Regions from separate parts of the Mesorhizobium sp. M1A.T.Ca.IN.004.03.1.1 genome, predicted to be linked through region 1. Evidence: predicted binding sites of a transcription regulator. Region 1 holds the regulator's gene; the other holds the start of a gene.
What was found. The regulator LexA, encoded in region 1, represses DNA repair genes until DNA is damaged. The targets are predictions, from matches to a motif close to TGTTCNNNNTGTGTTCNG.
Positions count from the first base shown of each region.

Region 2: a site for LexA is predicted at 7,847-7,864, ahead of EOD29_RS01695 (UvrD-helicase domain-containing protein). Genes of this name have one in related genera too.

Region 1 is NZ_RZTV01000008.1:20,438-31,989, forward strand. It holds gene trpC (indole-3-glycerol phosphate synthase TrpC) at 1-52, shown strand, start outside; gene moaC (cyclic pyranopterin monophosphate synthase MoaC) at 55-534, shown strand; gene glp (gephyrin-like molybdotransferase Glp) at 536-1,741, shown strand; gene lexA (transcriptional repressor LexA) at 1,858-2,592, shown strand; gene EOD29_RS22565 (ComEC/Rec2 family competence protein) at 2,576-5,038, opposite strand; gene gltX (glutamate--tRNA ligase) at 5,138-6,562, shown strand; gene gltA (citrate synthase) at 6,744-8,072, shown strand; gene lpxB (lipid-A-disaccharide synthase) at 8,152-9,333, opposite strand; gene lpxI (UDP-2,3-diacylglucosamine diphosphatase LpxI) at 9,323-10,225, opposite strand; gene lpxA (acyl-ACP--UDP-N-acetylglucosamine O-acyltransferase) at 10,212-11,048, opposite strand; gene fabZ (3-hydroxyacyl-ACP dehydratase FabZ) at 11,064-11,525, opposite strand; gene lpxD (UDP-3-O-(3-hydroxymyristoyl)glucosamine N-acyltransferase) at 11,518-11,552, opposite strand, start outside.
Region 2 is NZ_RZTV01000001.1:339,946-351,497, forward strand. It holds gene EOD29_RS01655 (AsmA family protein) at 1-40, opposite strand, end outside; gene EOD29_RS01660 (FAD-linked oxidase C-terminal domain-containing protein) at 128-1,540, opposite strand; gene EOD29_RS01665 (thioesterase family protein) at 1,697-2,182, shown strand; gene EOD29_RS01670 (hypothetical protein) at 2,328-2,543, shown strand; gene EOD29_RS01675 (Lrp/AsnC family transcriptional regulator) at 2,529-3,005, opposite strand; gene EOD29_RS01680 (DMT family transporter) at 3,094-4,008, shown strand; gene EOD29_RS01685 (dienelactone hydrolase family protein) at 4,165-5,067, opposite strand; gene EOD29_RS01690 (glucose/quinate/shikimate family membrane-bound PQQ-dependent dehydrogenase) at 5,410-7,722, opposite strand; gene EOD29_RS01695 (UvrD-helicase domain-containing protein) at 7,905-10,601, shown strand; gene EOD29_RS01700 (ABC transporter permease) at 10,644-11,552, opposite strand, start outside.

The sequences.
Region 1 (11,552 bases):
CGCCGCGACCGCCCTTCTGCTGACGGGCAAGGCGCCGGCCGAGGCCGTTTGAGGATGCCCGCGCTTACGCATCTCGGCGCCAAGGGCGAAGCCAACATGGTCGATGTCGGCGGCAAGGCCGAGACGACGCGCACGGCCATCGCCGAAGGGTATGTCACCATGCAGCCGGAAACGCTGGAGATGATCCTGGCCGGCGACGCCAAGAAAGGCGACGTGCTGGGCACGGCGCGCATCGCCGGCATCATGGCGGCCAAGAAGACGCATGAGCTCATCCCGCTTTGCCATCCCCTCCTTCTCACCAAGGTTGCCGTCGAGATCGAGCCCGACCACGCGCTCCCTGGCCTGAGGGTCAGCGCGCTTGCCAGGGTTACCGGCAAGACCGGGGTGGAAATGGAGGCGCTGACCGCGGCGTCGGTCGCCTGCCTCACCATCTACGACATGGCCAAGGCAGCGGACCGCGCCATGGCGATTTCCGGCATCAGGCTGGTCGAGAAGACCGGCGGCAAGTCGGGCGACTACAAGGCAGGTTCTTAGCATGGCTTTGCTTCCGGTCGCCGAGGCGCTCCAACGCCTGTTGGACGGCGCGACCGCGCTGCCAGGCGAAAGCGTGCCGCTGGCCGAAGCAGCCGGCCGGGTGCTGGCCGACCCGGTGGTGGCTCTGCGCACCCAGCCGCCCTTCAATGCGTCGGCGATGGACGGCTATGCCGTACGGGCCGCCGACGTAGCCTCGGCGCCGGCCCGGCTCTCCGTGATCGGCATGGCGCCCGCCGGGCGTGGCTTCACCGGCTCTGTCGGCAAGGGCGAGGCCGTGCGCATCTTCACCGGCGCGCCGCTCCCCGAAGGCGCCGATACCATCGTTATCCAGGAGAATGTCCGCGATCTCGGCGGCGGCGGCATCGAAGTGACCGAGCCGACCGCGGAGGGACGCAATGTCCGTCGCCGCGGCCTCGACTTCTGCGAGGGCGACCTGCTCCTCGAAAAAGGCCGCCAGCTCGATCCGGCGGCGCTTTCGCTGGCGGCATCGGCCAACCATCCGAGTCTCAACGTGGTGCGGCAGCCGCTGCTCGCCATCATCGCCACCGGCGACGAATTGCTGCCGCCGGGCAGCGCGCTCGGCCCCGACCAGATCATCTCGTCGAATGCCTGTGGCGTCACAGCTACGGCCCAGTCGGTCGGCGCGCGCTCGCTCGACCTCGGCATCGCCGCCGACCGCAAGGACGCGATCGCGGCCCTGGTCAAGAAGGCGGTCAAGGCCGGCGCCGACGTCATCGTCACGCTTGGCGGCGCCTCCGTCGGCGACCACGACTTGATCCATGACGTGCTGACCGGCGAAGGCATGCAGCTCGACTTCTGGAAGATCGCCATGCGTCCCGGCAAGCCGCTGATGTTTGGCCGGCTCGGCGACATTCGCTGCATCGGCCTGCCCGGCAATCCGGTCGCAAGCCTGGTCTGCTCGCAGCTGTTCCTGAAGCCGCTTCTGGCGCGGCTGGGCGGCCGGTCCTGCCGTCAGGAAATCCGCACGGCCCGGTTAGGCGTCGCAATGCACGCCAACGATCTCAGGCAGGACTATGTGCGCGCCGTGGTCCGCGAAGATGCGGGGGGGTTGATCGCAACACCGTTCGGCATCCAGGATTCCTCGATGTTGAGGATGCTCGCCGATGCCAATGGCCTGATCGTGCGCCAACCCTTCGCGCCGACAGCTGAAGCCGGCGAGGAATGCAGCGTTCTGATGTTACGCTGAACAAAACGTCAACACATTCACTAAACTTTAAACGGTTGCGGAACACAACTGGAACAGATAGTGTTTGTTCTGGGTTTGTTTTTCTGATTCTGGTTTCAGAACCCATGGGGGCCGCCATGCTGACGCGCAAACAACATGAACTGCTGATGTTCATCCATGAACGGCTCAAGGAGAGCGGCATTCCGCCGTCTTTCGATGAGATGAAGGAAGCGCTCGACCTTGCCTCGAAATCGGGCATCCACCGCCTGATCACGGCGCTGGAGGAGCGCGGTTTCATTCGCCGGCTGCCGAACCGGGCGCGTGCCCTTGAAGTGCTGCGCCTACCTGACTCGATCGCGCCCGGCCTAAATGCGGCGAAGAAATTCTCGCCGAGCGTCATCCAGGGCGGCCAAGGCAATCTCGGCCGCCAGATCAAACCCGCGGCGCCCGCCCGCACGCCGACGCCCAGCAATGACGACGACGCCGGTTCAGCCGTCTCCATCCCGGTGATGGGTCGCATTGCCGCCGGCGTGCCGATCGACGCCATCCAGCACCAGACGCATTCGATCACAGTGCCGCCGGACATGATCGCGGGCGGCGAGCACTACGCGCTCGAGGTCAAAGGCGACTCGATGATCGAGGCCGGCATCTTCGACGGCGACACGGTCATCATCCGCAACGCCAGCACTGCGAGCCCCGGGGAGATCGTCGTGGCGCTGGTCGACGACGAGGAGGCCACGCTGAAGCGCTTCCGCCGCAAGGGCGCCTCCATCGCGCTCGAGGCTGCCAATCCGGCCTATGAGACGCGCATCTTCGGTCCCGATCGCGTCAAGGTTCAGGGCAAGCTCGTCGGGCTCATCCGCCGCTACTGAGGGGCTGCGGCTTGGCTTCCGGCTTCTCGGGCTTCTTGTAAGGCGCCAACCCCCTCGCCTCACGCGAGTAGCGCCGCTGTTCGTGCCAAGGGCGGTACGGTTTTTCGACGGCGTATTGAATGGTTGCTCGCGCCGTCGCCGATTGCGGATCGAAGAAGACGGCGGCACTGCCGTCGCGCGCGAGCTGCCGCTTGGTGACAACGAGGACACGCGGATCGCGGCAGGGATTGTAGGCCGTGGCGTCGTTGATGACGATGAGGTCTGCGAAGTCGCAGGCAGGCCGGGCAGCTTCGCGGTTCTCGGCGAGCGCGACGATCGCGCCTGATGGATGCCGGCCAATGCAGAGATCGCCCGTGCAGTAAAAGGGCGATCCAGGCGGCAGGTCGACCGGATCGGCCAAGTCCAGCGTGCCCTTGGCGAATGTCTCCGGCGGCACGATCGTTTCGGCCTTGAGCGCACGTTTCCAGTTATCGGTGGTGAACTCGTTGGAGCGGGCGCGATTGATGGCGAGTTCGCCGCCGCCGATCGGCATCGCCACCAGATGCGCGTCCTCCGAGATCAGCAGGTCCGGCGTGCGCACCTGCGGGATGATCATGACGGCCGCGGCAGCGAAAGGAATTGCGGCCAGCCTGAGCCACGTAGTCGCCATCGTGGCGATGACGAGCGCGATCGTCGCCAGCAGCACCGAATGGATCGAGATCAGGCCCACGGCATCGACCGGCGACCACTCCGAAATCCAAGCTGAGATCGCGATCATCGCCGCCAGGCCCTTGCCCATCAAATAGAGGAAGGGCCCGTCGAAGCCGAACGGCATCATGACCGCGCTGGCGACGGCGAGAAACATCACGATCGTGACGATCGGCATGATCGCGAGATTGGCCAGCAGGCTAAGCGGCGAGACGCGCTGGAAATGCCAGATGGCAAACAGCGCCGTGGCACTTCCGGCAATGATCGACGTCATCGCGGCACCACCTACTCCGACTGCCAGTTTGTGCGACATGAACCGCAGGAACGAACGCTTTGCCGGCGGCGCTCTCACCTTGCCGGCGCGGTAGTCGGACCAGCCGGCATAGGCGCCGACAAGGGCGGCGGTTGCCGCGAACGACATCTGAAAGCTCGGGCCAACCACTTCATGCGGCGACACCAGGATGACAGCGATGGCCGAGATCGCCAAGTTGCGCATCGTCAGCGCGGCGCGGTCGAAAAGCACGGCGATCAGCATGACGGCCAGCATGATGAAGCTTCGCTCGGCGGCGACCACCACGCCGGAGATGACGAGATAGGCGGCGATCGACATAAGCGCGATTGTCGCGGCATATTTCTTCACCGGCCGGCGTGACGAAAAATCCGGGAACAGCGCAAAGGCGCCGCGCAGCAGAAGCATGACCGTGCCGGCGACCAGCGCCATGTGCAGACCCGAAATCGAGATGATGTGATAGATGCCGGTCCGCCGCATCGCCTCGTTGATGTCCTCCGGAATGCCGGCGCGCACGCCGACGATCAGTGCGGCGGCAATTTCGCCTTCGGGTCTGCCGACGGTGCTTCTGATGTGGTCGGCAATATTTTCGCGCGCGTTCTCGATGGCCGAGGCGATGCTCGTCTGGCCGATCGGGTCGGTTGGCGGAATGAGTTTCGGGTCGCCGAGGAAAAATCCGCTGCCGCCGATGCCGGAAAAATAGCTGTCGAAGGAAAAATCATAACTTTCCGGACGGACCGGCCCTGTCGGCGGCAGGAGCCGCGCGTAACCCGTCACCAGCGATCCGGCCTTCATGCCGGCCGGGATCCTGCGTGCCGAGACCCTGACGCGATCCGGTGCGTAGCGCAGCTTTGGATGCGCGGTCGAGACGAGATCGATGGTCAGCCTGACGCGGCCATTGGCCATTTCCTCGGCGATGACGACGCGGCCTGTCAGCCGCGTCTGGATTTCGGAGCCGAGCATCGGTGTAGCGGCGCGCCAGGTCTCGACCTTCGCGGCGACGAAGCCCAGCGCGCAAAACAGCGCCGCCATAAAGACCAGGTGTGTCTTCAGCCAGGGACGCGAAACCGCCGCGCATAGAGCCATCAGCGCCACCGCCGCCAGCGGTCTGTAAAGATCCGGCTCGGCGCTCAAGGAATAATAGAGTATCACGCCGGCGGCCAGGAACACCGGCACCAGCAGGAAGCCGATGCCGCGGTCGAGCTCGGTTGAGGCTGCCTCGGCCACACCCCGGCGAAACACGGAAAACGAGGCACGGCGGAACCGCCTGCGGATAAAGTCGATGGCCGCCGGCGGAGGAGCTTGTAGCGAAGCATCGCCGTCCGGCGGCAAAATCTCGGTGGCCGGACGCGGTACGGGAACCAAAACCGGTACTGCCTCGGCAGGCACGGTGTCGGCAAACAGCAGGCGCTCGCTCACGCCAGCCGCCGTCTCCTCGCCCTCCTCCGCACCCCGGCCACGTCCAGCCATCGGGTCTGCCCCTTGCGCCCCAGACCTCCTATGCTACATGAACGCCCACCGCGCGAAAGTCCGCGCAATCATGCCCGCTGAGCTTCTTCCGAGAGTTCCATGTCCGACAAGGTCGTCACCCGCTTTGCCCCCTCGCCCACCGGCTATTTGCACATCGGCGGGGCGCGCACGGCGCTGTTCAACTGGCTCTACGCCAGGCACACCGGCGGCACGATGCTGCTGCGCATCGAGGACACCGACCGCGAGCGCTCCACCGAAGCGGCGACGGCCGCTATCCTGGACGGGCTGACCTGGCTCGGCCTCTCATGGGACGGCGAGGCCGTGTCGCAGTTCGAGCGCGCGCCGCGCCACCGTGAGGTGGCAGAGGAGCTCGTACGGCTGGGCAAGGCTTATTACAGCTATGAAACGCCTGCCGAGCTGGAGGCGATGCGCGAGGCGGCGCGGGCCAAGGGGCTGCCGCCGCGCTACAATGGCCAGTGGCGCGACCGCGGGCCCTCCGAGGCGCCTCCCGGCGTCAAGGGCGCCATCCGCATCAAGGCGCCGACCGAAGGAGAGACCGTCGTGCACGACCGCGTGCAGGGCGAGGTGCGATTCCCGAACAAGGACCTCGACGACTTCATCATCCTGCGCTCGGACGGCAACCCGACCTACATGCATGCCGTCGTCGTCGACGATCACGATATGGGCGTCACCCACATCATCCGCGGCGACGATCACCTGACCAACGCCGCGCGCCAGACCGTAATCTACAACGCCATGGGCTGGACCGTGCCGTCGATGTCGCACATCCCGCTGATCCATGGTGCCGACGGCGCCAAGCTGTCGAAGCGCCACGGCGCGCTCGGCGTCGAGGCTTATCGCGCCATGGGCTATCTGCCGGAGGCCCTGCTCAACTATCTGGCCAGGCTCGGCTGGAGCCACGGCGACGACGAGGTGATGTCGATCAAGGATATGATCTCCTGGTTCGACATCGGCGACGTCAACAAGGGCGCCGCCCGGTTCGACTTCGCCAAGCTCGAGGCGCTGAACGGCGTCCATATGCGCAAGATGGACGACAAGGCGCTATTTGATATTCTCGTAGCCACCCTGCCCTATCTCGAGGGTGGCCCGGCGCTTGCGGCCAAGCTCGACGACAGGCGCCAGGCACAGCTGCTTGCTGCCATGCCGGGCCTCAAGGAGCGGGCAAAGACCTTGGTCGAGCTCGTCGATGGAGCCGGCTTCCTGTTCGCCGAGCGGCCCTTGCAGCTCGACGAAAGGGCTGCGGGGTTGCTTGGCAGCGACGCCCGCGCCATTTTGCGCGGTACCCATGCCGCGCTCGCCGCGATCTCCAGCGAATGGAGCGCCGCGACCGCGGAAGCCGCTATTCGCGATTTTGCGCAGGCAGGCGGCCATAAGCTCGGCGCCGTGGCTCAACCGCTGAGAGCTGCGCTCACCGGCCGCAGCACCTCGCCCGGCGTGTTCGATGTGCTCGCTGTGCTCGGCCGTGAGGAGAGCCTGGCGCGGGTTGCGGATCAAATCGATTAGGAGCGAACTGGCCCAAGAAGATTGGCATTGAAAGGTGTGTTTCGCAGTGCAACATTAGGCCTTGGCCCAATCTGGCACGCACCTCCTAAAATGCGGTGGCAAGTTCGCGCATTCCGGTGATTTCGACGTGTCGTTTGCAGGAATTGCCTTGCCGGCATGAGAAAACATAAAGGAGTTTGCAATGAGCGAAGCTGCGACAAAACTGGAATCGGGCGGCAAGGCGCGCGAGTCGACCGCAAGGCTCGAGCTCGCCGGCAAGACGCATGAATTCAAGGTGCGAAGCGGCTCGACCGGGCCCGACGTGATCGACATCGGCGCGCTGTACAGCACCACCGGGGCCTTCACCTACGATCCCGGTTTCACCTCGACGGCAAGCTGCGAGTCGGCGATCACCTTCATCGACGGCGACGCCGGCATCCTGCTGCATCGCGGCTACCCGATCGACCAGCTCGCCGAGCACGGCGACTTCCTCGAGGTCTGTTATCTCCTGCTCTACGGCGAATTGCCGACCAAGGCGCAGAAGGACGACTTCGACTATCGCGTGACGCGCCACACCATGGTGCATGAGCAGATGTCGCGCTTCTTCACCGGCTTCCGCCGCGACGCCCATCCGATGGCCGTCATGTGCGGCGTGGTCGGCGCGCTGTCGGCCTTCTACCACGACTCGACCGACATCTCGGACCCATATCAGCGCATGGTCGCCTCCATGCGACTGATCGCCAAGATGCCGACGATCGCGGCGATGGCCTACAAATACCACATCGGCCAGCCCTTCATTTACCCGAAGAACGAGCTGAATTTCGCCGCCAACTTCCTGCACATGTGCTTTGCCGTGCCGTGTGAGGAGTACAAGATCAATCCGGTGCTGGCGCGCGCCATGGAGCGCATCTTCATCCTGCACGCCGATCACGAGCAGAACGCGTCGACTTCGACGGTTCGTCTCGCCGGCTCTTCGGGCGCCAATCCGTTCGCCTGCATCGCGGCCGGCATTGCCTGCCTCTGGGGCCCCGCGCATGGCGGCGCCAACGAGGCGGCCCTCAACATGCTGGGCGAGATCGGCCATGTCGATCACATCCCGGAATTCATCGCCCGCGCCAAGGACAAGAACGACCCGTTCCGCCTGATGGGCTTCGGCCATCGCGTCTACAAGAACTACGATCCGCGCGCCAAGATCATGCAGAAGACGGCGCATGAGGTGCTGGGCGAGCTCGGCATCAAGGATGATCCGCTGCTCGACATCGCGATGGAGCTGGAGAAGATCGCGCTGACCGACGAGTATTTCATCGAGAAGAAGCTCTATCCGAACGTCGACTTCTATTCGGGTATCACGCTGAAGGCGCTGGGCTTCCCAACCACCATGTTCACCGTGCTGTTCGCGGTCGCCCGCACCGTCGGCTGGATCGCGCAGTGGAAGGAAATGATCGAAGACCCGCACCAGAAGATCGGCCGCCCGCGCCAGCTCTACACCGGCGCCACGGAGCGCGACTACGTGCCGATTGCGAAGCGGTGATTGAGCGAATAGCGAAATAGCGAGTAGCGAACAGTGAAAGAAACCCGTCGGCGCTCGCGCCTAGCCTGCTCGCTATTCGCTACTCCCTATTCGCTTTCTTGATGCACCCCAGCACCACCTCGGCAGCAATCTCGCCCGACGGCCTGTCGGTCGCCATGCGCCTGGCGATTTCGGCGAAACCTGCCCGCTGCCAGGCGCGCATGCCGGTATCGGCAAACAGGGCTTCCAGCTGACGCGCCAGGTTCTCCGGCCTGACATACTGATCGTAGAACTCCGGCACCAGCGCGCGATCGGCGATCAAATTGGGCAGCAGCGCCGACCAGGTCGTCACCAGATGCTGCAGCAGCTGCCTCGCGATCGGATCGAGCTTGTAGCTGGAGACCATTGGAACACCGCAAAGCGCAAGCTCGAGCGAAACGGTTCCGGAGGCGATCAGAGCCGCATCGGCCTTGCCGAAAGCCAACCATTTGCGCTCCGGATCGGTGATGATCTCGGGCTTCTCGTCCCACCGCGTGACAGATGTTTTCACCAGGTCGGCGACATGCGGCACCGTCGGCAGCATCAGCCGCAAGCGGTGACCGCGCTGATGCAAGACCGACATCGCTTTGCCGAACGGCTCGATCAGCCGGCGCACCTCGCCGCGGCGCGAGCCGGGCAGCACGAGCAGCGTCTTCACGCGATCCTCCGACAGGTCCCGCGGCAAGCTCTGCGCCTTCGCGGCGCCAAGCACGCCGGGATCCTGGGTCAGCCGGTGGCCGACATAGGTGCCGGGGGGCCCACCAAGTCGGGTGAGCGCCTTCACTTCGAAGGGCAGGATGCAGAGGATGTGATCGACATAGGGCTTCATCGCCGCCGCCCTGCCCGGCCGCCATGCCCACACGCTCGGGCAGACATAATGGACGATCGGGATAGCGGGCGCGGCGGCGCGGACCCTTTTGGCGACCCGCAGCGAAAAATCAGGGCTGTCGATGGTGATCAGGCAATCCGGCCGCTCCGCCGCGATGGCGCCGGCTGTTTGACTGATCCGGCGCATCAGCCGCGGCAGGTCGCGCAAGACGGCGCTGAAGCCCATCAGCGCGATCTCGCTGCCGTCGAAGAGCGGTGTCAGCCCCAGGTCCTGCAGATGCCGACCGCCGATGCCGACGAGCCGGATCTTACGGCCGGTGGTCTTCTCGAGCGCACGCACGATGTCGGCGCCGAGCAAGTCGCCCGATTCCTCGCCCGCGACGATGGCGATCTTGAGCGGCCTCTCACTGGCCATCGGTCGGCTCCGTCGCGGTAAATCCGACGATGAACAAGCCAAGCGCATCGGCCCGCGCGAGAGTCACCGGGCTTTCGAGAATGAGCGAGCGGCCGGCTTCGACGGCGATGCCGGCAAGGCCGGCCGCGTGTGCGGCCTCGACCGTCTGCGGGCCTATCGAGGGCAAGTCGGCGCGCAGCTCCTGCCCTGGCTTGGCGCATTTGACCAGGACGCCGCGCGTCTTGCCGGCGAGCCTGCCGTGCCCGCGCAATTCGCGCGTCCTCTCGAGCAGGCCCTTAGTGCCTTCGATGCCTTCCAACGCGATAACCCGCCCTCCGACCGCAATCGCCGCCTGGCCGACGTCAAGCTCGCCGATTACCTTGGCCGCCGCGCGGCCCGCCTCGATATCGCGCCAGTCCGATTGCTTTGGTCCTGCCTTGGTCAGCGTGCCCTCGCCGGCAGCGAGATCTGGAACGATCTCATGCGCTCCGACCACCGTGATACCGTGCCTTTCCAGCCCGCGCGTCAGAACCTTCAGAAGCCCGTCGTCGCCGCGGGCCAGCGCCATTGCCACGGAGGGGATTATCGTCAGCAGACTGAGCGTTGGACGTATCTTCGCAAGCCGCGGCCTGCGCTTGATCTCGCCGGCAAGAACCAGGTGGCTAATGCCTTCGCGCTTCAGCAAGGGAAGCAGGAAGCCGATGTCTTCGAGCGCAAGCGTCGCCTGCTCGTAGGCGGCAAAGTCCGCTTCGCGATCCACCTCGCCCTCGGCCAGGATGATGAAAGGCGAATGTCCCTGTCTGACCAGACCTTCCGCCACTTCGACCGGCAGGCTGCCGCCACCGGCGATGATGCCGACCCTGGAGCCCGGCGCGAGTACAAGCGCTGACCCGGCGGGCTCAGCCCTCGTCATCGCCATCGTCATCGCCGCCACCGCCCTTAAGCGGCGGGACGGCATAATGCCGCTTGCCGCGACTGGTGATGAAGTCGATCATCTTCATGGCCGTCGGTGACGAGGCGAATTCCGCCTTGGCGATCTCGACATTCTCCCCGACCGTGCGGGAGTGGTCGAAAATCGCCCTGTAAGCCCTGCGCAGCATGTAGATTTCGGCGCGCGGCAGGCCGGAGCGCTTCAGGCCGATGACGTTGAGCCCGCGCAGCTTGGCGCGATTGCCGACCGCGATCGCATAGGGAATGACATCGCCGACGACCGCCGAGCAGCCGCCGATAAAGGCGTTGTCGCCGACGCGGACAAACTGATGCACGGCGGTCAGGCCGCCGATATAGACATTGTCGCCGATCTCGCAGTGCCCGCCTAGCGTTGCTCCGTTGGCGAAGGTGGCATTCTTGCCGACGACGCAGTCATGGGCAATGTGGGCATAGGCCAGAAAATTGCCATTATCGCCGACCGTCGTCTCGCCGCGGCTGGAATCGGTGCCGACATGCATGGTGACGCCTTCGCGGATGGTGCAATTTTCGCCGATGACCAGCGTCGTGCGCCCGCCCTTGTGCTTGGTGTTCTGCGGCGGTGCCCCGAGCGTCGACATTGGATAGACCTTGGTCGAGCCGCCGACGGTGGTCGCGCCCATCACCGAGACATGGCTGACCAGCTCGACGCGATCGCCGATGACGGCATCGGCGCCGACATGGCAGAAGGGTCCGATACGCACACCTTCGCCGAGCTGGGCGCCTTCTTCGACGACCGACGAAGGATGGATTGATGTCTGAACTTTCATGAGCATTTGAAACCGTCAGCCGGTGACCATCATAGCCGAAACTTCGGCTTCGGCGGCCTTTGCGCCATCCACCATCGCCTCGCAGGCGAATTTCAGCAGGTTGCCGCGCTTCTTGATCTTCTTGACGTGGATCCTGAGCTGATCGCCTGGAACGACCGGCTTGCGGAACTTCGCGTTGTCGATGGTCATGAAATAGACCAGCGACGGCTTTTCCGCATTGAGGCTGCGAATGCAGATCGCCCCGGCGGTCTGGGCCATGGCCTCAATGATGAGCACGCCCGGCATCACCGGCTGCTGCGGGAAATGGCCCTGGAAATGCGGTTCGTTGATGGTCACGTTCTTGATGCCGACCGCGGAGTCGTCGCCGTCGATTTCGACGATGCGGTCGATCAGCAGAAACGGATAACGGTGCGGCAGGAGCTTCATCAGCCCCATTATGTCGACCGCCTCAAGTGTCGTCGCAACCGTGTCAGCCATTTCCGTCGCCCTGCTTGCGCGTCCTGG
Region 2 (11,552 bases), on a different contig from region 1:
CGAACAGGCCACCGAAGATCACGAACAGGCGAGCGAGCATCGGCCCCAAAGCCTAGGATTAAGTCAGCCGCACTCTACCCGCATCCGCGCGGCGATAAAGAGGCAATTCGGCTGCAACCCTCGGCGTCTAGGCTCTCGGCAAGATCTTGCCGGGGTTCATGATGTTCAGCGGATCGAGCGCCTGCTTGATCGTTCGCATGACCTCAACGCCATGGCCGAGCTCATGGCGCAGGAAGCCGACCTTGCCCTGGCCGATGCCGTGCTCGCCGGTGCAGGTGCCTTCCATGGCGATCGCCCGCATGTTGAGCCGCGCGACGAATTTTTCAGCGAGTGCGATCTCCTGCGGGCTGTCCACATCCATCAGCACCAGCACATGGAAATTGCCGTCGCCGGCGTGGCCGACGATCGGCGCGATGAGGCCCATTTCGGCAATGTCGGCTTCGGTCTCCGTGACGCATTCGGCAAGCCGCGAGATCGGCACGCAGACATCGGTCGAAAGCCCCTTGGCGCCGGGGCGCAGCGTCAGCGACGACCAGTAGGCGTCGTGCCGCGCCTTCCAGAGCTTCGTCCGCTCCTCGGCGACGCTGGTCCACAGGAACGGTCCGCCGCCATTCTCCTCGGCGATCATGCCGAAAGTCTCGGCCTGTTCGGCGACACCGGCGTCGCTGCCGTGGAATTCGACGAAAAGGCATGGGCTCTCGGGATAGTCGAGCTTCGAATAACTCTTCATCGCCCGCATCTGCAGCGCGTTGACCAGTTCGATGCGCGCCACCGGGATGCCCATCTGAATGGTCGCTATCACTGCGTTGCATGCGGCCTCCAAGGTCGGGAACGGGCAGACGCCGCCGGAGATCGCCTGCGGAATGCCCTGCAGCCTGAGCGTCAGTGCTGTGATGATGCCGAGCGTGCCTTCCGAGCCGACCAAGAGCCGCGTCAAGTCGTAGCCGGCCGAGCTTTTCTTCGCCCGTTTGCCGGTCGTCACTGCCTCGCCGTCGGCCATCACCGCCGTCAGCGACAGCACGTTGTCGCGCATCGTGCCGTAGCGCACGGCATTGGTGCCCGACGCCCGTGTTGCCGCCATGCCGCCCAGCGAGGCATTGGCGCCGGGGTCGATCGGGAAGAACAGGCCGGTGTCGCGCAAATGGCGGTTAAGATCCTCGCGTGTCACTCCGGGCTCGACCGTGCAGTCGAGATCCTGCGGATTGACCGAGAGGATGCGGTTCATGCGAGAGGTGTCGATGGATATGCCTCCGCCCGGCGCATTGGTGTGGCCCTCGAGCGAGGAGCCGACGCCGAAGGCGATGACCGGGACGCGGTGCGCGGCGCAGGTGCGCACGATCTCCTGCACCTCCGGCGTGGTTTCGGCGAAGACGACGCCGTCCGGCGCCTGGGTCGGGATGTAGGTGGTGGTGTGCGCATGCTGGTCGCGGATCGCCTCGCCGGTCTGAAAACGCTCGCCGAACCGCTGCTTGAGGATGCCGAGTGCGGCGGCGATGCCTTTCTCGTTGCGCTCGACGGGGTTGAGGTCGCTCAAAGCCATGAATTCCTCCGCGAATGGACCAGCGGCCACTCTTGTAATGCAGCTATGGATGATGCCTAAAGCAATTCCAGGAAAAGAGTGAAGCACCGGAATTGCGCCAGAGCGAAGAGAACCTCACCAGCCAGGCCCTGTCCAGCGACGATCAAGGAAAACCAGATGACGATGACCGCGCCGATCATTTCCAAGCCGATGGCGATCGAGAAGGATTGGATCGACTATAACGGCCATCTCAATATGGCCTATTACAACGTGCTGTTCGACTGCTGCTCGGACGAAGCGTTCGAGCTGATGGGCATGGGACCGAACTATGCCAGGGACCGCCGCCTCACCATCTACACGGCGGAAGTCCATGTCTGCTACGTGCAGGAGCTTCACCTCGACCACAAGGTGAAGGTCTCGTTCCAGCTCATCGACCACGACGAGAAGCGGCTGAGGGCCTATCAGGAGATTCGCCACGTCGATGGCTGGCTGGCCGCGACGTCCGAGCAGCTTGCGCTGCATGTCGACATGGCAGGGCCGAGGGTCGCTCCCTTCCCGGCCGATGTGATGGCACAGGTTGAAGCCATGCGCGCCGCCCACGCCGCGTTGCCGATGCCGGAGCGTGCCGGCCGTTCGATCGGCATCAAACGCAAGAGCGCTTGAAAACCCGCACACCGGCGTTAACCTTACCAAGGTTTTAACGTGAACAAGCCGATTGAGTCTGTTGAACGACTCAGTGGCGCGTTCGAAAACCGCCGCACCGGGTTTACGCGCGGGCGGCAGGCGGAATGCGGTGCGAGGACAGTGCATGAAAACCGACATCAAGGTCGAAGTGGAGCGGTTGGCGGCCGATCCGCGCATCACCGACTATGATTTCTGGCGATCGTTGAAGAACGTCAACAACGAGATCTTCCACATCGCCAACAACAAGGAGCCCATCCCCTTCGACATGATCCGCTGGCGCGCGATTCTCAAGCAGGCGCGCATCAGACGCGGTCACACTGAGCCTTCAGCGCTCCCTTAAACTGCCAAGCGGCGAGCGCGCCTCGACCGGCGACGACTGTATGATGGCGGTGTTGGTCATCGCATAGGGAATAATTTTGTCGATCACCCGCTCCAACTCGGCCACCGAGCCGACATGCGCGAGCGCGATGAAGCAATCCTCGCCGGTCACTCGGTCGCATTGGGCGATTTCCGGCAGGTCGCGAATGATCCCGGCCACCACGGCAAGCTGCCCCGGGACCGGCCTGATTCGCAGCCATGCCGACAGCTTCATGCCGAGCGCCGTCGGATTGATCTTCACCGTATAGGCTTCGATCACGCCATTCTCCTGCAGCTTGCGAATGCGTTCGGCCACGCTCGGCGCCGAGAGCCCGACGGCGCGCGCCAGTTCCGCCGTGCTGGTGCGCGCATCCTTTTCCAGGAGTCGCAGGATTTTCAGGTCCGCCGCATCCAGCTCGCCATTTTCATTTCGCAGGCGTTTCAAATAATTCTCTTTTCTTCAGAAGGTGAACGGCGATCGGAGCCGTGCATCATCCATATAAGTCGCGAAGTTCGCCTGCGATAATGACCCTATGAATTCTGAAGCGCAAGTTCGTCCGACAAACCGGGCCGGCAGCGACACCGACGCTGCACGCCCTGCCCTCGCCGGACTGGCCGATGCGGTGCCGCCGCATGTCTGGTTCTGCGTCAGCGCGATCTTCCACTATCTTGGGCCGGCCTTCGCCGTGCTGCTGTTCGCTCAAGTCGGCGTGCTCGGCATGGCCTGGCTGCGCATCGCCACGGCCGCGCTCGTCTTCGCGCCGCTTACCAGGCCATGGACGGTTTTCACGCGCGCCGACCGCTCGGCCCGCCTGCTGCTGTTGGCCTTCGGCGCCTGCCTGGCGGTGATGAACTGCGCCTTCTATCTGGCTCTAGACCGCCTGCCGATCTCGCTAGTCGCCGCGATCGAATTTGTCGGCACCATAGGCGTCGCGATGGTCGGCCTCAGAACCCCGCGCAATTTCGCGGCGCTCGCCATCGCTGTCGCCGGCACGTTGCTGCTCATCGATGTCAAATGGTCGAGCGATCCCGTCGGCCTGTTCTGGGCTTTTCTCAACGGCGCGCTGTTCATCGGCTATATCGTTTTGGGCCACCGCATCGCCCGAACTGGCCTCGGCATCGCCGGCCTCGGCACCGCCATGGCGATCGCCTTCCTCGTCGTGCTGCCGGTCGGCTTCAGCGAGGCGCTGCCAGCCTTCTCGGCGCCGCAACTGCTGATCGCCGGTATCGGCGTCGGCCTCTGCTCCTCCGTCATCCCCTACATTTGCGATCAGCTCGCCATGGCGCGGCTGCCGCGCGCGAGCTTCGCGCTCATGCTATCGCTCTTGCCGCTCACCGCGACCCTGATCGGCGTGGTCGTGCTCAGGCAGGTTCCGAGCCTTACCGATTGCCTCGGCATCGCGCTGGTTGTGGCGGGCGTCGCCATGCACAAGCCAGCGCCGGAGTGATCCGCCGCCCGTCGAGGTGTGTTGAGGTTCAGGTCAGGCCGAGCCGAGAATGGTGGATTCCGAGAACCAGAGCGGAGCGTACTTTGAAGTACGTGAGCACCGGAAGCGCAGGAAGCCGCCATTCGCAGGCCGGGCTAACCTGAATATCAACACACCTCAGGCCAGTTTCTCCTTAAGGAAGGCGACCGTCCTCCCCCAGGCCAGATCGGCCGCCTTCTTGTCGTAGCGCGCGGCCGAGGTGTCGTTGTTGAAGGCGTGGTTGACGCCGTCATAGACATAAACGGTGTATTCGACATGCGCGGCGTCGAGCGCCTTCTTGTAGGCGTCGATGCCGGCATTGATGCGCTCGTCCAGCCCGGCATAATGCAGCAGCAGCGCCGCCTTGATCTTCGGCACATCCTCGGCCTTAGGCTGCATGCCGTAATAGGCGACGCCGGCACTGAGGTCCGGCGCATTGACGGCGAGCGTGTTCACCGTGCCGCCACCCCAGCAGAAGCCGACCGCGCCGACCTTGCCGTTGCTGTCTTGGTAAGTCTTGAGATAGGCGACCGTCGCTACGCCGTCGGCCGCGACTTGGGCAGCATCAAGCTTGCTGAACATGTCGCGCGCCTTGTCCTCGTCGGCTGGCGTGCCGCCGAGCGGCGACAGGAAGTCCGGCGCCAGCGCGACGAAGCCTTCCAGCGCCACGCGCCGGGCGACGTCACGGATATGCCCATTGAGCCCCCGGTTCTCATGGACGACGATCACCGTGCCGAGTTTGCCGGACTGATTCGCCGGCTTGACCAGATAGCCCTTCATCTCGCCGCTGCTGCCGGGATAGGTAATGTCCTCGCCCTTCACCCTCGGATCGTTCTCGGCGACGATCGCCGCCTTGGCCGAATTCGCAGCCAGCATCGGCGCGATCGCGGCGGCCGCGGCGCCCGATCCAGCGAGCCGAGTCAATTGCTCCATGAAGCGCCGCCGGTCGAGCGTCAGATGCGTATATTCGTCATAGGCATCGATCATCGCCTGAGTGATGATGGGCTGTGTGACGACAGGCTTGGCGACAGGTTCGGTCATGGCTCTCCTCGACGACTGTTTGACGCGCAAGATAGGGTTAGAACGCGCACGGTCCAGTCATCCGCCGGCGACAACGGCACTCGATCCGAACTTCGACCATGACGATTGCCGGTGGCTTCTGCATCCATCACATTTTGGTCATTCCGAAAAAGTTGATGGTGCTGTCACGGTGGGACGGGAAACTGCGGAGCGGCCCCGCCCGGTCCGAACGGCAAAAAGGGGAATGCCGGGAACGTGATGGCCGCCGGCGTAGCGGCTGGCTGAGGCGGCGCTTGCTGTCGTCGCTGCAGGCGCTTGGCCACGTGCTCGGCGAAAAAGGACGGCGCGATTGGATGTCCTCGTCTACTTGGGCAGCGTGTAAGCCATCACATAATCGCCCGGCCTGGTACCGACCGAGCCGTGGCCGCCGGCGACGATGACCACGAACTGGCGGCCGTCGGCAACCGTGTAGGTCATCGGTGTCGACTGCCCGCCGGCCGGCAGCCTAGCGCGCCAGAGCTGCTTGCCCGTCGTAAGGTCATATGCGCGCAGATAGTCGTCGACCGCGGCCCCGAGGAAGGCGACGCCGCCGGCCGTGATCATCGGCCCGCCGATGCCTGGAACGCCGACCTTGAGCGGCAGGGGCAGCGGCGTCATGTCGTAGACGGTGCCGTTGCGATGCTTGTAGGCGATCTGGCCGGTTCTCAGGTCGACGCCGGCGACATAGCCCCAGGGCGGCGCCTGACAGGGAATGCCGAGTGGCGACAGGAATGGCCCCATCACCACCGCGTAAGGCGCGCCCTCATTGCGGTTGAGCCCCTGCTCGCTGCCCTTGGTGTCGCCGGGCGGCGGCACGTCCGCGCGCGGAATGAGTTTCGACGTGAAAGCGAGATAAGTCGGCATGCCGAACATCACCTGTCGCACCGGGTCGACCGCGACGCCGCCCCAGTTGAACACGCCGAAATTGCCGGGATAGACCAGCGTGCCCTGCAGCGAGGGCGGCGTGTAGCGTCCCTCGTAACGCAGTCTCTTCAGTTCGATCCGACACGCCAGCTGATCGAACATGGTGATCCCCCACATGTCGGCGCCGGTCAGCGGCTTCGGGTTGAACGACAGGTCGGAGGACGGCTGCGTCGGCGAGGTATGGTCGCCTTCGATCGCTCCGCCCGGTGCCGGCACTTCCTTCACAGGAATGATCGGTTCGCCAGTGCGCCGATCGAGCACATAAAGATCGCCCTGCTTGGTCGGCCCTACCAGTGCCGGCACCACGCCGCTCCCCGTCGTGATGTCGACCAGCGTCGGCTGCGCCGGCACGTCCATGTCCCACAGGTCGTGATGCACCGTCTGGCGCACCCAGCGCAACTGTCCGGTGTTGAGGTCGAGCGCAGTGATCGAGGAGGAGAATTTTTCGACATTGGCGCTGCGGCCCATGCCGAGCTGGTCGGGCGTCTGGTTGCCGAGCGGCAGGTAGAGCAGGCCAAGCTTCTCGTCGGCGCTCGCCGTTGACCACATGTTGGGCGAGTTGTTGGTGTAGTTCTGCCCCGCCGGCAGCGGCGTCGTCTGATCCGGTTTGCCGGAATCCCAATTCCACAACAGCGCGCCGGTGCCCGCGTCATAGGCGCGGATGACGCCCGACGGCTCCTCGGTCGAATAATTGTCGTTGACCGCGCCCCCAACGATGATCTTGCCGGCGAGGATCAGCGGCGCCGAGGTCGAATAGTAGTAGCCCGACTTCGGAAAGGGCATGTTGGCCATCAGGTTCAGCGTGCCGCCTTCCGCGAAGGACGGACAAACTTGCCCGTTCGCGGCATCGAGGGCGATCAGCCGGGCGTCCGAAGTCGGCAGGTAGATGCGTGCCGCGCAGGGCTGGCCCGCCGCGATCTTCGCATCGGCGTAATAGGAAACTCCGCGGCAGGTCTGGTGCTGGCGGTTGGGATCGAGCTTGATCTTCGGGTCGTAGCGCCATTTCTCCTTGCCGGTCGCGGCATCGATGGCGATGGCGAAATTGTGGGGCGTGCAGATGTAGAGCGCATCACCGACCTTGAGTGGCGTTACCTGATAGGTCGTCTCGCCGATGTCGTCCGGACCCTTCATGTCGCCGGTGCGGTAGGTCCAGGCCGGCTGCAGCTTGGCGACATTGTCCGGCGTGATCTGAGCGAGCGGCGAGTAACGCTGGCCGAACGGCGTGCGGCCGTAGAAATGCCATTCGCCCGCCGGCATGTCGCCGCCGAGATTGGCCGTCGGCGTCACCTTATCGGTGTTGAGCGTGCCGCCGATGTCCTTCGGATCGGCGGTCATCGAATAGCCGGCCACCGCAAGCGATGCGAGCACCGCCAGGATGAGCGGAGCGCGTCCGTCCGGACCGGTGAATCCCCGCCTGGCCCATGGCGTCAGCAGCCAGAGCGCGATGAGAACGATGATGCCGCCGCGCGGGCCGAGCTGCCACCAATCAAAGCCGGTTTCCCACACCGCCCAGCACAGCGAGGCGAGCACGATCGCGGCATAGAGCCAGAGCCCTGTCGATCTGCGGCGGAAAACGAGCCAGGCGGTGATCAGGAAGGCCAGTCCGGCAATCAGGTAGTACCAGCTGCCACCCAACGTCACCAGCCAGATGCCGCCGCCGCCGAGGACCAGGCCGATAAGCAAAAGGACGAGGGAGGTGATGGTGACAGCCAAGACGATACTCCTTCGACTGTTGCGCGCTTGCGGCGCCTCTGAGGCAACGGCTTGCCGTCCCTGCCCTGTTGGCAGCTTTCTCTCGCAAGTTGCGCCTGTCAAGGCGGCCCCGAACAGGAACAACTAGAACAAAACGGAGACACTTCTGGCCTTTCGCTGCCGAATCACTACATTCGGGGGCGATGTCCGGCTTTTCGGAAGACATGCCCTTTTTTGACGAACCGAATGCGCGGCCCGCCGCCCCATCCGGCCTCGCCGCGCGCGCCATGGCCGCACGCAACGCGCAGAACCGTGCGCCCGATTATCTGAACGGCCTCAATCCCGAACAGCGGCTCGCTGTTGAAACGACCGAAGGCCCGGTTCTGGTGCTGGCCGGCGCCGGCACCGGCAAGACGCGGGTGCTCACCACGCGAATCGCCCACATCCTTGCCACCGGCAGGGCCTTCCCCTCGCAGATTCTCGCCGTCACCTTCACCAACAAGGCCGCGCGCGAGATGAAGCAGCGCATCGGCTTGCTGATCGGCGAGCAGAATGTCGAGGGCATGCCCTGGCTCGGCACCTTTCACTCGATCGGCGTCAAGCTGCTGCGCCGGCATGCCGAGCTTGCCGGATTGAAATCCGATTTCACCATCCTCGATACCGATGACGTGGTGCGGCTGATCAAGCAGCTGATCCAGGCCGAAAATCTGGACGACAAGCGCTGGCCGGCCAAGACCTTCGCGCAGATGATCGACAACTGGAAGAACAAGGGCCTTGGCCCCGACGAGATTCCGGAAGGCGACGCGCGCAGCTTCGGCAACGGCAAGGGGCGCCAGCTCTACAAGGCCTATCAGGAACGGCTGCAGACGCTGAATTCCTGCGACTTCGGCGATCTCCTCTATCACCCGATCCGCATCTTCCGCGCCTATCCGGACGTGCTGAGGGACTATCATCGCAAGTTCAAATACATCCTGGTCGACGAGTACCAGGACACCAACACCGCGCAATACATGTGGCTGCGCTTGTTGGCGCAGAGGTCGCAATCCTCCCCCCTTGAGGGGGAGGTGTCCGCGAAGCGGACGGAGGGGGTCGCCGCGGAAGGCGCCGCCCAGTCATCAGGCGCCGGAGCGTCGAGCACTGCCGCGAGGACCCCTCCCGACCGGGCTTCACCCGGCCACCCTCCCCTCAAGGGGGAGGGAAACCGGCGTCGATCCACTGTCAACATTTGCTGCGTCGGCGACGACGACCAGTCGATCTATGGCTGGCGCGGCGCCGAGGTCGACAATATCCTGCGCTTCGACAAGGATTTTCCGGGCGCCACCATCATCAGGCTGGAGCGCAACTACCGCTCCACCGCGCATATACTGGGTGCGGCTTCGCATCTCATCGCCCACAATGAGGGCCGCTTCGGCAAGACGCTGTTCACCGACCGCAACGACCCCGAGGACGATAAGGTGCATGTCCATGCCGCCTGGGATTCGGAGGAAGAGGCGCGCGCCATCGGCGAGGCGATCGAGGCCTACCAGCGGCAAAAGCACAACCTCAACGATATGGCGATCCTGGTGCGCGCGTCCTTCCAGATGCGCGCCTTCGAAGACCGCTTCATCACGCTCGGCTTGAGCTACCGCGTCATCGGCGGCCCGCGTTTCTACGAACGGTTGGAAATCCGCGACGCGCTGGCCTTCTTCCGCGTCGTCGCCAACAGCGGCGACGACCTTGCCTTCGAGCGCATTGTCAACGTGCCGAAGCGCGGGCTCGGCGAAGCCACCATCCGCCAGATCCACGACACCGCGCGGGCCATGCAAATCCCGATGCTTGAGGCCGCGGCGACGCTCGCCGAAAGCGACGAGCTGAAGCCGAAGCCGCGCGCCGCGCTCCGCGAGGTCGCGGCCAATTTCGAGCGCTGGCAGAAGGCGCTGGAGACCACGCCGCACACCGAGCTCGCCGAGACCATCCTCGAGGAGAGCGGCTACACCGACATGTGGAAGAACGACCGTTCGGCCGAAGCGCCCGGGCGGCTGGAGAACCTCAAGGAACTGATCCGCTCCATGGAGGAGTATGAATCCCTGCGTTCGTTCCTCGAGCATGTCGCGCTGGTCATGGAGGCAGAGCAGGGCGAATCGCTCGATGCGGTCTCGATCATGACGCTGCATTCGGCGAAAGGGCTTGAATTCGAGACCGTATTCTTGCCCGGCTGGGAGGAAGGTCTGTTCCCGCATCAGCGCGCGCTGGACGAAGGCGGCCGCTCCGGCCTCGAGGAAGAACGCCGCCTCGCCTATGTCGGCCTGACGCGCGCGAAAAAGAACCTGCACGTCTGGTTCGTCTCAAACCGCCAGATCCACGGCCTGTGGCAATCGACCATTCCGTCGCGTTTCGTCAATGAATTGCCGGAAGCCCATGTCGATGTCGCCGATGGCGGCAATTCCTATGGCGGCTATGGCAATCCCTATGGCGGCGGCTCCTTCGCCTCAGGCCGCGGCGGCGGCCGGCAGAATCCCTACGGCGCCTCGCGCTTCGACAATATCGGCGCGGAAAAATCCGGCAGCTTCTCCAACACCTATGCGACACCCGGCTGGCAGCGCGCGCAGGCGAACCGCACCGAAGCGACCGACCGCAACTGGGGCACACGCTCCGGCCACCAGGTCGAACGCATCGGCTATGGCGAGACTGACAGCGGCTATGGCGCCGGCCGCACCTCGGTGAAAGGCCGCACCATCGAAGGCGAACTGGTCGCCAAATCGGTCGCCGACACACCTTCGCCATTCAAGCTCGGCGACCGCGTCTTCCACCAGAAATTCGGCAACGGCAATATTGCCGCCATCGACGGCAACAAGCTGACCATCGACTTTGACAAGGCCGGCCAGAAACGTGTGCTGGACGGGTTTGTCACCAGCGTTTGAGCGGCGGCCGCCAACGGATCACCGTCCGAAAACCGCAGCCTCTCAGCGATACCGCGCCTGGTTCCATTTGTGGCCGAGCAGGGACAGGATGATGATCAGCCCGTTGAAGAACTGGACGTAGAAGCCGCTCAAACCAGCCGCCACGACGCCGGTCTGGATGAACGACACGGTGACCGCGCCGATCGCGCCGCCGACCACTGTACCGATACCGCCCCAGGTCGGCGTGCCGCCGACGAACACCGAGGCCAGCACCGGCAGCAGATAGCCGTCGCCCGCCGTCGGCCACCAGGTGAAGTTGATCATCACCGAGAAGGTTCCGGCGATCGCCGCCCCGATGCCGGTGAAGACGAACACCTTGACCCGGACGCGCTGGACGTCGATGCCCATTTGCTTGGCGCTGTCCGGATTGTCGCCGACCACCTTGACCTGGGCGCCGAAGCGGTGGCGGTTGTAGAGCAGCGCCGAAAACACGACGAAGGCGATCGCCCAGAAGATCTGCACCGGGATGCCCCAGAGCTGGCTGGAGAAGATCGCGTAAGCTGAGCTGTCGGCCAGATTGGTCAGCGCCGTCGACCTGCCCTCGTTGATGATCTGGATCAGCCCGCGCAGCAGGAAGTTCATGCCGAGCGTGGCAATCAGCGACGACAGGCCGCCATAGACCACCAGCGATCCGACCAGGAAGCCGAGCAGCGTGCCGGTGAGAAGCGCCGCGGCGATGCCGAGGAACGGATCGTAGCCGGCCTGCACGACGATCGCGAAGGCCCATGAGGCGAAACCCATCGTCGCCGGGAACGATAGGTCGATCTCGCCGCAGGTGACTACGAAGACCAGCGGCACGACAACGAACAGCGCGACGGGAAGCGTCGTCAGCACCGAGCTGTAAAGATACCAGGTGGTGAAGACGGTCGGGTTGGCGATCATGAAGATCGCCATCATGACGATGAACACGGC